One region of the Nonomuraea sp. B5E05 genome, then DNA from elsewhere that is predicted to be linked to it. Evidence: predicted binding sites of a transcription regulator. Region 1 holds the regulator's gene; the other holds the start of a gene.

Region 1 (5,176 bases):
TCCGCGGGGTCGATCGGCACCGTGACGCTTTCGCCGGACGCGAACGCCTTGGTCGGCGCCAGGCCGGACGCGCCGGTCCCGCCGCCGAACATGACGGCGGCGGTGATCAGGCACACGGCGGCCACGCCCCAGACGGCTGCCAGCCACCACAGGGGCGGCGTCACGGCCTTCGGGTCGATGCGGGGCGGGAACCGGGGTGGCCTGCCATCAGGTCCGTACTGCGGCTGCGGGCCGAACGGGGGTTGCGGGCCGTACCGGGGTTGCTGCGCGTACGGCCCGGGCTGGCTGTGGTGCGGCTGTCGCGCGTACGGCCCGCTGTGGTAGGGCGGTTGCCCGTGCGGCGAAGGCTGACCGTAGCCCGAGGGCTGATCATAGGGTGGCGATGGATGCCCGAACTGAGGCGGCGGACTGTAACCAGGCTGTGAGTCCGCCTGAGGCTCGTAGCCGGGTTGGGAGCTCGGCTGAGGGCCGTAGCCGGGCTGGGAGCCTGGTTGGGGGGTGTGGCCCGGCTGGGAGCCTGGTTGCGGGCCGTACTGCGGGCGTTGGGGCTGACCTTGGTCGGGATCCTGCCCTGGCGGCTGGTTGGACGACGGGGGCTGGGAATCGTCGGTCATGTGCGCAAGTGTGAGGCCTGTCCCTTCCTGGAAGCTAGAAGCGGGACGGGACACGGTGTTATCGCACCTTGTGGGCGAGAGCCGTACACTTGGCACTCGGGAACACAGAGTGCTAGAGCCTGTGTTTTCCCCATGGCACGAGGGCAGGAGGTGAGCGCGTGCTTGACGAACGGAAGCTGGCGGTGCTCCGCGCCATTGTCGAAGACTACGTGTCGACCAACGAACCGGTGGGTTCCAAGGCGCTGGCCGATCGCCACAATCTGAAGGTCTCCCCGGCGACGGTCAGGAACGACATGGCGGCGCTGGAGGAGGAGGGATACATCACTCAGCCGCACACCAGCGCGGGCCGGGTGCCGACGGACAAGGGCTACCGCCTGTTCGTCGATCGGCTCTCGCAGGTCAAGCCGCTGTCGGGGGCCGAGCGCCGGGCGATCGAGACGTTCCTGGCGGGCGCGGTCGACCTCGACGACGTGGTGACCCGCACGGTTCGCCTGCTCGCGCAGCTGACCAGGCAGGTGGCGGTGGTGCAATACCCGACGCTGACCCGTTCGACGGTGCGGCACGTCGAGCTCGTCCCGCTGAACGACCGGCGGGTCATGCTCGTGCTGATCACCAACACCGGCCGCGTCGAGCAGCGGGTCATCGAGCTGCCCGAGGTGGTGGAGGAGGCGCGGATCGCGCACCTGCGCGCCGTGCTCAACTCCTGCCTCGACGGTTGCGGCCTGGCCAGCGTGCCTGACCTGGTGGCCGACCTGCCCGAACGGTTGCCCGCCGAAGACCGGCCCGTCGTGGCGACGATCCTGTCGGTGCTGCTCGAGACCCTGGTGGAGCGGCACGACGAGAAGATCGTGTTCGCCGGGGCGGCCAACCTCGCCGGCGCCGGCTTCTCCACCGGCCTCCGCGACGTGCTGGAGGCGCTGGAAGAGCAGGTGGTGCTCATGCGGCTGCTCGGCGAGACCACGTCCGACACCCCGTCCGCGCTCACCGTGCGCATCGGCTCGGAAAACCCCTACCTGCGGGGCACATCCATCGTCGCGACCGGATACGGTTCTGGCGACAACCAACTGGCCCGGCTCGGGGTGCTGGGACCCACGAGGATGGATTATCCAGTGACGATGGGCGCCGTGCGCGCGGTGGCACGCTACGTCAGCCAGATCCTGGCTGCATCTTAAGAGGTCGATAAGTGGCAAACAGCGACTATTACGCCACCCTCGGGGTGCGCCCTGACGCCAGTCAGGACGAGATCAAGAAGGCCTACCGCCGGCTCGCCCGCGAGCTGCATCCCGACATGAACCCCGATCCTGAGACCCAGGACAGGTTCAAGGAGATCACGCAGGCCTACGAGGTGCTGTCCGACCCGAACAAGCGCCAGATGTACGACCTGGGCGGCGACCCCTTCGGCGGCGCCGGAGCGGGTGCGGGCGCCGGAGCCGGCGGGTTCGGCGCGGGTTTCCCCTTCAGCGACATCATGGACGCCTTCTTCGGCACCGCGGCCGGCGCCAGGGGCCCCCGTTCGCGTGCCCGCAGGGGCCGCAACGCCACCATCAGGGTCGAGCTCGACCTGCGCGAGACCGCGTTCGGCACCACCCGCGAGCTGGTCGTCGACACGGCCGTGATCTGCGAGGTGTGCCAGGGCGCGGGCGCGGCGGCCGGCACCCACCCCGACACGTGCGACATGTGCAACGGGCGCGGCGAGATCTCCCAAGTCACCCGCTCGTTCCTGGGCCAGGTCATGACCTCGCGGCCGTGCCCGCAGTGCGGCGGGTTCGGCACCATCATCCGCAACCCCTGCCAGGAGTGCTCGGGCGACGGCCGGGTGCGCACCCGGCGGACGATCAAGGTCCGCATCCCCGCGGGCGTCGAGGACGGCACCCACATCCAGCTCGCCGGCGAGGGCGAGGTCGGTCCCGGAGGCGGCCCGCCCGGAGACCTGTTCCTCGAGATCGTCGAGCGGCCTCACGAGATCTTCGAACGGCGCGGCGACGACCTCCACTGCACCGTGCAGATCCCGATGACGGCCGCCGCGCTGGGCACGGTGCTGACGGTGGAGACGCTCGACGGCGCCGAGGAGATCGACGTCCGCCCGGGCACCCAGTCGGGCCAGGTCATCACGATGTACGGGCGCGGCGTGCAGCGGCTCAACGAGTCCGGCAGGGGCGACCTGCTGATCCACGTCAACGTCGAGACGCCGACCCGCCTCGACACGGCGCAGGAGGAGCTGCTGCGCGAGTTGTCCAGGCAGCGCGGCGAGGAGCGGCCTCCCGGCAAGTTCGCCCCCGGGCAGCAGAGCTTCTTCTCCCGCCTGCGCGACGCCTTCAACGGCAGGTGACGTGACCGTCCCCGTCTTCCTGTCGCGGGAGCTGGACGGCACGGAGCTGACGCTCGACGGCCCGGAGGGGCGCCACGCGGCCTCTGTCAGGCGCCTGCGGGCCGGCGAGCGGGTCGACCTGACCGACGGCGCCGGCTCCGTCGCCGAGTGCGTCGTACGCGAGGTGCTGAAGGACGCGCTCAGGCTCGACGTGATCGGCCGGCACACCGTCGAGCCGCCCAGCCGGCGGCTGGTCGTCGTCCAGGGGCTGCCCAAGGGCGACAGGGGCGAGCTGGCGGTCGAGATGATGACCGAGGCGGGCGTCGACGTCATCGTGCCGTGGTCGGCCGCCCGGAGCGTCACGCAGTGGAAGGGCGACAAGGTCGCCAAGGCGCTGGGGCGCTGGCGGTCCACGGCACGTGAGGCGGGCAAACAGGCCCGCAGGTTCCGCCTGCCCGAGGTCGCCGACCTCGCCTCCACCTCGCACGTCGAGCGGCTGCTGTCGGAGGCGGCGCTGGGGCTGGTGCTGCACGAGGAGGCGGCCGAGCCGCTGTCGGGCGTGGAGTTGCCGGCGGGCGGCGACATCGTGGTGGTCGTGGGGCCTGAGGGCGGCGTCTCCGCGGACGAACTCGACAGGTTCCGCGCGGCGAAGGCCGTGCCGGTGCTGCTGGGGCCCACGGTCCTGCGTACGTCCACGGCGGGTGTGGCGGCGGCGGCCGTGCTGATGACGCGTACGGGGCGCTGGTAGGGCCTCTGAGGGCCGTCAGGGCGCCGGCTGGGAGGCGTCGAGGAGCGGGCTGCTGCCGCCGGTGGGCGTCTCCTCCACGACGTCGCCCGGCGGGCACTCCTCCATCGGGCACGCCGTGGGCTCCATGGACGTCTCTTCCGGGGTGGGCGTCGGACTGGGGGTGCTCGTGGGGCAGTCGGGCGCCGGCTCGGCCGGTACGACGGTCGCCGGCGGGCACGTGGTGGGCGTGGGGCTGGACGAGGGCGACGGCGCCCTGGTCGAGTCGGCCGTCTTCGAGGTCCGCGGCGTCGGGGACTTCGACTCGGGCGGCACGAAGACGACCTCGGAGCGCGAGGGGACGGGCTTCTTCGGCGGAGGCTCCTGCGAGCGGGTGGTGGAGGAGTTGGACGGGACCTCGGAGGACTCGACACCGGCGGGCTGGACGGGGCTCTCCTCGGTGATCTGAGAGCGCAGCCCGGGAACCATCATCACGATCGTCCCCGCCACGAGAAGGGCACTGGCGGCGGCCGCCCCCGCGCGCCACCAGAACAGGTTACGAACGCCGCGCCGCTCGATGCGGGCACGGATGATCTCCAGTCCTTCCGGCGAGGGCACGACCGCATCCGCCTCCGCACGGAGCGCACGACGCAGCGCGTCGCCGTACTCGTCGGGGGGCTGGGTCATGACATTTTCTCCAGAACGGATCGCAACGCGGCCATGCCACGAGCGGTGTGGCTCTTGACCGCCCCCTTGCTGATGCCCATGGCGTGAGCGATCTCAGCTTCGGACAGATCACCGTAATAGCGTAGGACCAGTGCTTCTCTCTGTCGGGTCGGCAGGGCTCGTAACGCCTCGATGACGGCGGAGCGTTCCAGCTCGCCGATCGCGCCGTTCTCGGCGCTCGGGGCGTCAGGCAGGCCCTTGGGAGCGTACTTCTCGACGACCGCGCGGTGACGCAGCACGGAGCGGGACCGGTTGACGACGGATTGACGCAGGTAGGCGAGTGCTTTGTCGGGATCACGCAGCCTACGCCATGCGCCATGAATGGCGACGAACGCATCCTGCACGACTTCCTCAGCGGTTGCCATATCGCGCACCAGCAACACAGCGAGACGCACCAACGACCGGAAATGCGCGCTGTAGAGCGCGGTAACGGCCATGTCGGCATCCCACCCGACCGGCACCGCCCCCATCGACCTGTCGGCCAGAAGGGTTTCGGTGGTCACATCAGTGGGACGCGCGGCCTTCCCAGAGGGTTTACGCTCTTCCGGTTCTTGAGGTTTCCCCGGTTCCTTAGGGTGCATTACCCAGTCGTGTTCCTCGCCAGGTGGCGCTCGCCCGACCCTGAATCGTGTTCTTTTTTGCTGAAGTGTCGCACACTCACCCTAACCGCGTGGATCTTCCTGCGCACGACACAGCTGATTACCGATTCGCAACGGACTTCTGACGGCGAGGCTGTCGATAGGGTACCGGTGTGAACGACTGCCTCTTCTGCAAAATCGTGGCCAAGGAGATCCCGGCCGAGAT
Region 2 (5,176 bases), on a different contig from region 1:
ACCTGCTCGACGCCATGGAGGCGCTGGAGGCCGACAAGCCGGATCTCGCGCAGGCGCTGGTTCTGCGCGACATCGTCCAGCTCGACTACAACGAGGTGGCCGACCAGCTCGGCATCCCGCTCGGCACCGCGAAGTCGCGCATCCACCAGGCGCGCAAATATGTGCAGGGCGTGCTGGGAGACGATTATCGCTGAGATCGTCCGTCTCATTATTTGAGACAGGAGGACGTTTCCGCCACGTGGGCGGGTAGAGTCCGAGTCGACAACTGAATATTGCTCATCCAGAGGGGTGGAGGGACCGGCCCTGCGAAGCCCCGGCAACCCTCCCGGCTTGTGACTCGCGACCTGGCGAGGCCGACCGGGACAAGGTGCCAATTCCGGTCTGCGGTCAAGGTGGCCGCAGGCGAAGATGAGGGAAGGCCTCGCTTCATGTCGCTCGATTTCGGTCCCGCCGTCGGTCTGTCCTGCCGCGAGTGCGGCGCGCGTTACCCGCTCGGTCCGAGCTTCGCCTGCCAGGAGTGTTTCGGGCCGCTCGAAGCGGCCTACGAGTTCGGCGAGGTGACCCGCGCGGCCATCGAGTCGGGCCCCGCCAACATCTGGCGCTACCGCTCGCTGCTGCCCGTGCCGGCCGACGTCGCCGACAAGCCCAACATGAACCCCGGGTGGACCAAGCTGGTCAGGGCCGGCAACCTCGGGCGGGCGCTCGGCATCAGATCGCTCCACGTCAAGGACGACTCGGGCAACCCCACCCACTCCTTCAAGGACCGCGTGGTCGCCATGGCCGTCGAGGCGGCCCGCAACTTCGGCTTCCACACGCTCTCCTGCTCCTCCACGGGCAACCTCGCGGGCGCGGTGACGGCCGCCGCGGCGCGGGCCGGGCTGGAGGCGTGCGTGTTCATCCCGGCCAACCTCGAACAAGCCAAGATCGCCATGGCCCGGGTGTTCGGTGGCCGGCTGGTCGGCATCGAGGGCACCTACGACGACGTCAACAGGTTCTGCTCCGAGCTGATCGGCGACCCGCTCGGTGACAAGTGGGGGTTCACCAACATCAACCTGCGCCCTTACTACGCCGAGGGCTCCAAGACGCTCGCGTACGAGATCGCCGAGCAGCTCGGGTGGCGGCTGCCCGAGCAGATCATCATCCCCATCGCCTCGGGCTCGCAGCTCACGAAGATCGACAAGGGCTTCAAGGAGCTGGTGGCGCTGGGGCTGGTCGAGGACACGCCCTACAAGATCTTCGGGGCGCAGGCAGCCGGGTGCTCGCCGGTGTCGACCGCCTACAAGGCGGGGCACGACGTCGTGCAGCCGGTCAGGCCCGACACCATCGCCAAGTCGCTGGCCATCGGAAACCCCGCTGACGGGCCGTACGTGCTGGACATCGCGCGGCGGACAGGAGGGGGCGTCGAGGACGTCACGGACGCTGAGATCGTGGCCGCCATCAAGCTCCTGGCCTCGACGGAGGGCATCTTCGCCGAGACCGCGGGCGGTGTGACCGTGGGCGTGCTGAAGAAGCTCACCGAGACCGGGCAGCTCGACCCGGAGGCCGAGACCGTGGTGCTGAACACCGGCGACGGCCTCAAGACGCTCGACGCGATCAGCGGCGACGCCAGGCCCACGGCCGTGATCAGGCCCTCCCTCGACGCGTTCCGCGCGACTGTCTGACAACCAGGAAAGGCGAGTTAAACCATGAGCGTTTCTGTGCGGATTCCCACCATTCTGCGCACCTACACCGGGGGCAACGCGGAGGTCAGTGGCGAGGGCGCGACTCTTCGTGACGTGCTGGCCAAGCTGGACTCTGACTACCCGGGTATCGGCGCGAGAATTCTGGATGAATCGGGCAAGATTCGGCGTTTTGTCAACGTTTATGTGGGGGAAGAGGACGTCCGATTCACCCAAGGGCTGGACACTCCGGCGCCGGAGGGCACCCAGATCTCCATCATCCCAGCCGTCGCCGGCGGTTGAGTGCGGCAGATCACACTTCGGCGAAGGCGCCCCTTGTGGGCGCCTTCTTCTTTTCCCAGCAATTCAACGTCGAACCGTCGATGGGAGGAAATGCGCGGTCTGCGGATTGACTCTGTTGCCAAACCCCGTGCCACAGGTATGGTCGAGGGCGATCGTCTGGCTGATTTTCCGTTAAGTCAGGCGATTACGGGTCTCGCGAAGGAATGGGCGAGGTCTGGGAGCCCAGTAAGAGGAGTCGGAAGTGGCGCAGGGCACCGTCAAGTGGTTCAACGCGGACAAGGGCTACGGCTTCATCGCGGTAGACGGTGGTAAGGATGTATTCGTCCATTACTCAGCGATCATGATGGACGGGTACCGCTCTCTCGAACAGGGACAGCGTGTCGAGTTCGAGATCACGCAGGGCCAGAAGGGACCGCAGGCGGAGTCCGTCAGGACGGTCTGATTCACCGCACTGGTATGCACCGGCGGGTTCGCGCGGCAGCGCAGTCCGGGCGAACCGTCACCTTTCTTTCGTCGATCCTGGTACGGCGAGCCGTGTGCGCGAACCGCGGCCAGCGGTGCGCCCACGGGGCGGCTCGCCGGACAGACGACTGACCTGGGGGGAAGCGCCGGCCACGGGTGAGTTCGCTTGCACTCGGCAGGGTAGAGTGCTAAACAGTTCGTTGGCACTCTGTGCAGCAGAGTGCCAACACCGGATCGAGACGATGGGGTCTGCCGAACGGAGATGCTGACCCATGCCGTCGCGGGCGTCGGCTCGGTCCACGACAAGCCACCCTGCATCTGGGAGGTCTAGCCTTATGGCAGCCAAGATGATCGCGTTTGACGAGGACGCCCGGCGCGGTCTCGAGCGCGGTATGAACCAGCTCGCCGACGCCGTCAAGGTGACCCTGGGCCCCAAGGGGCGCAACGTCGTGCTGGAGAAGAAGTGGGGCGCTCCCACGATCACCAACGACGGTGTGTCCATCGCCAAGGAGATCGAGCTCGAGGACCCGTGGGAGAAGATCGGCGCGGAGCTGGTCAAGGAAGTCGCCAAGAAGACGGACGACGTCGCCGGCGACGGCACCACGACCGCCACCGTGCTCGCCCAGGCGCTGGTGCGTGAGGGCCTGCGCAACGTGGCCGCCGGCGCCAACCCGATGGCTCTGAAGAAGGGCATCGAGGCGGCCGTCGAGCGGGTCAGCGAGGAGCTCTCCAAGCTGGCCAAGGACGTGGAGACCAAGGAGCAGATCGCTTCGACCGCCTCCATCTCCGCCGCCGACCCCGAGATCGGCGCGCTCATCGCCGAGGCGATGGACAAGGTCGGCAAGGAAGGCGTCATCACCGTCGAGGAGAGCAACACCTTCGGCCTCGAGCTCGAGCTCACCGAGGGCATGCGCTTCGACAAGGGCATGACGTCGATGTACTTCGTCACCGACTCCGACCGCATGGAGGCCGTGCTCGAAGACCCGTACATCCTGATCGTCAACGGCAAGGTCTCCGCCAACAAGGACCTGCTGCCGCTGCTCGACAAGGTCGTGCAGTCCGGCAAGCCGCTGCTGATCATCGCCGAGGACGTCGAGGGCGAGGCCCTGGCGACCCTGGTGGTCAACAAGATCCGCGGCCTGTTCCGCTCCGTGGCCGTCAAGGCCCCGGGCTTCGGCGACCGCCGCAAGGCCATGCTCAACGACATCGCGATCCTGACCGGTGGTCAGGTCATCGCCGAGGAGGTCGGCCTCAAGCTCGAGACCGCCACCCTCGACCTGCTGGGCCGCGCCCGCAAGGTGGTCGTGACCAAGGACGAGACGACGATCGTCGACGGCGCCGGTGACGCCGAGCAGATCTCCGGCCGGGTCAACGAGATCCGCGCCGAGATCGAGCGCACCGACTCCGACTACGACCGCGAGAAGCTTCAGGAGCGGCTGGCCAAGCTGGCCGGCGGCGTGGCCGTCATCAAGGCGGGCGCGGCGACCGAGGTCGAGCTCAAGGAGCGCAAGCACCGCATCGAAGACGCCGTCCGCAACGCGAAGGCGGCCGTCGAGGAGGGCATCGTCCCGGGTGGTGGCGTGGCGCTGCTGCAGGCCGGCGCCAAGGCGTTCGACAAGCTCGAGCTCAACGGCGACGAGGCCACCGGTGCGGCGATCGTGAAGAAGGCTCTGGAGGAGCCGCTGAAGCAGATCGCGGTCAACGCCGGCCTCGAGGGCGGCGTCGTGGTCGAGCGCGTGCGCAACCTCACCCCGGGTGAGGGCCTCAACGCCGCGTCGGGCGAATACGTCAACATGTTCGAGGCCGGGATTCTCGACCCGGCCAAGGTGACGCGCTCGGCGCTGCAGAACGCCGCCTCCATCGCGGCGCTCTTCCTCACCACCGAGGCCGTCATCGCCGAGAAGCCGGAGAAGACTCCGGCCGCTCCCGCCGGCATGCCCGGCGGCGGCGACATGGACTTCTAGGTCCTGTTTCGCGACGCACGTCCCAAAAGAGCGGCCCGGTTTTTCCGGGCCGCTCTTGCTTTTGTTTGACTGCCATTACGTTTCGCAATTGAATCGCTACTTCGAGTGAGAAAGGGTTGTCCCCACGCATCACCTCATCGAAGGAGCAGACAAGTGTTCTCCCGCAGTAAGCGCATGCTGGGCGTCGCCGTTCTCGGCCTCGCCTCCGTGACCCTCACGGCCGTTCCCGCGCATGCCGACAACCCTGTCGTCTTCACCCAGACAGTGACCCGGAGCGGGCCGCTGTGCACGCTGCAAGCCTGGGTGCCGCTGCTCGGCAACGTGGGGCCGGTGGCCGAGACCTGCGACTAGCCCTCACACGAAAGGCGCCCCACCAGCGTGCGGTGGGGCGCCTTTCCCGTCGTCAGACCCCGTAGTGGGGGATGAGGTGGCCGCGGGCCAGGGTGTTGGCGGTGATGTTGAAGCCCACCACCGCCGGGCTGGTGCCGCTGTCCAGGCCGAGCGAGTCGATCCCCAGCGCGTAAACCGTGAAGACGTAGCGGTGCGGTTCGCCAGGAGGCGGGGCGGCGCCGCCGTAGTCTTTGGTGCCGTAGTCGTTGCGGGCGTGCACCGCGCCCGCGGGCAGCCCTTTGAACTCCGGGGCCGTGCCCGCGCCCGTCGGCAGCTCGGTGACCGAGGCGGGGAGGTCGAAGAGCACCCAGTGCCAGAAGCCGCTGCCTGTGGGGGCATCGGGGTCGAAGCACGTGACGGCGTAGGAGCGGGTCTCGGCGGGAGCGCCGGACCAGCGCA

What was found. Region 1 encodes HrcA, which represses chaperone genes, less so after heat shock. Its sites were predicted from a motif close to TTGGCACTCTCNNNNNGAGAGTGCCAA; they were not measured.
Region 2: a site for HrcA is predicted at 2,624-2,650, ahead of groL (chaperonin GroEL). Genes of this name have one in related genera too.

Annotation. Positions count from the first base shown of each region.
Region 1 is NZ_JBDPMJ010000001.1:320,578-325,753, forward strand. Features, by position in the region: gene ABGB01_RS01500 (hypothetical protein) at 1-164, opposite strand, end outside; gene hrcA (heat-inducible transcriptional repressor HrcA) at 773-1,786, shown strand; gene dnaJ (molecular chaperone DnaJ) at 1,798-2,943, shown strand; gene ABGB01_RS01515 (16S rRNA (uracil(1498)-N(3))-methyltransferase) at 2,945-3,670, shown strand; gene ABGB01_RS01520 (hypothetical protein) at 3,686-4,333, opposite strand; gene ABGB01_RS01525 (SigE family RNA polymerase sigma factor) at 4,330-4,842, opposite strand; gene ABGB01_RS01530 (histidine triad nucleotide-binding protein) at 5,124-5,176, shown strand, end outside.
Region 2 is NZ_JBDPMJ010000029.1:29,052-34,227, forward strand. Features, by position in the region: gene ABGB01_RS37680 (RNA polymerase sigma factor) at 1-194, shown strand, start outside; SAM riboswitch class I at 274-415, shown strand; gene thrC (threonine synthase) at 429-1,661, shown strand; gene ABGB01_RS37690 (MoaD/ThiS family protein) at 1,686-1,961, shown strand; gene ABGB01_RS37695 (cold-shock protein) at 2,203-2,403, shown strand; gene groL (chaperonin GroEL) at 2,759-4,387, shown strand; gene ABGB01_RS37705 (hypothetical protein) at 4,541-4,738, shown strand; gene ABGB01_RS37710 (YbhB/YbcL family Raf kinase inhibitor-like protein) at 4,791-5,176, opposite strand, start outside.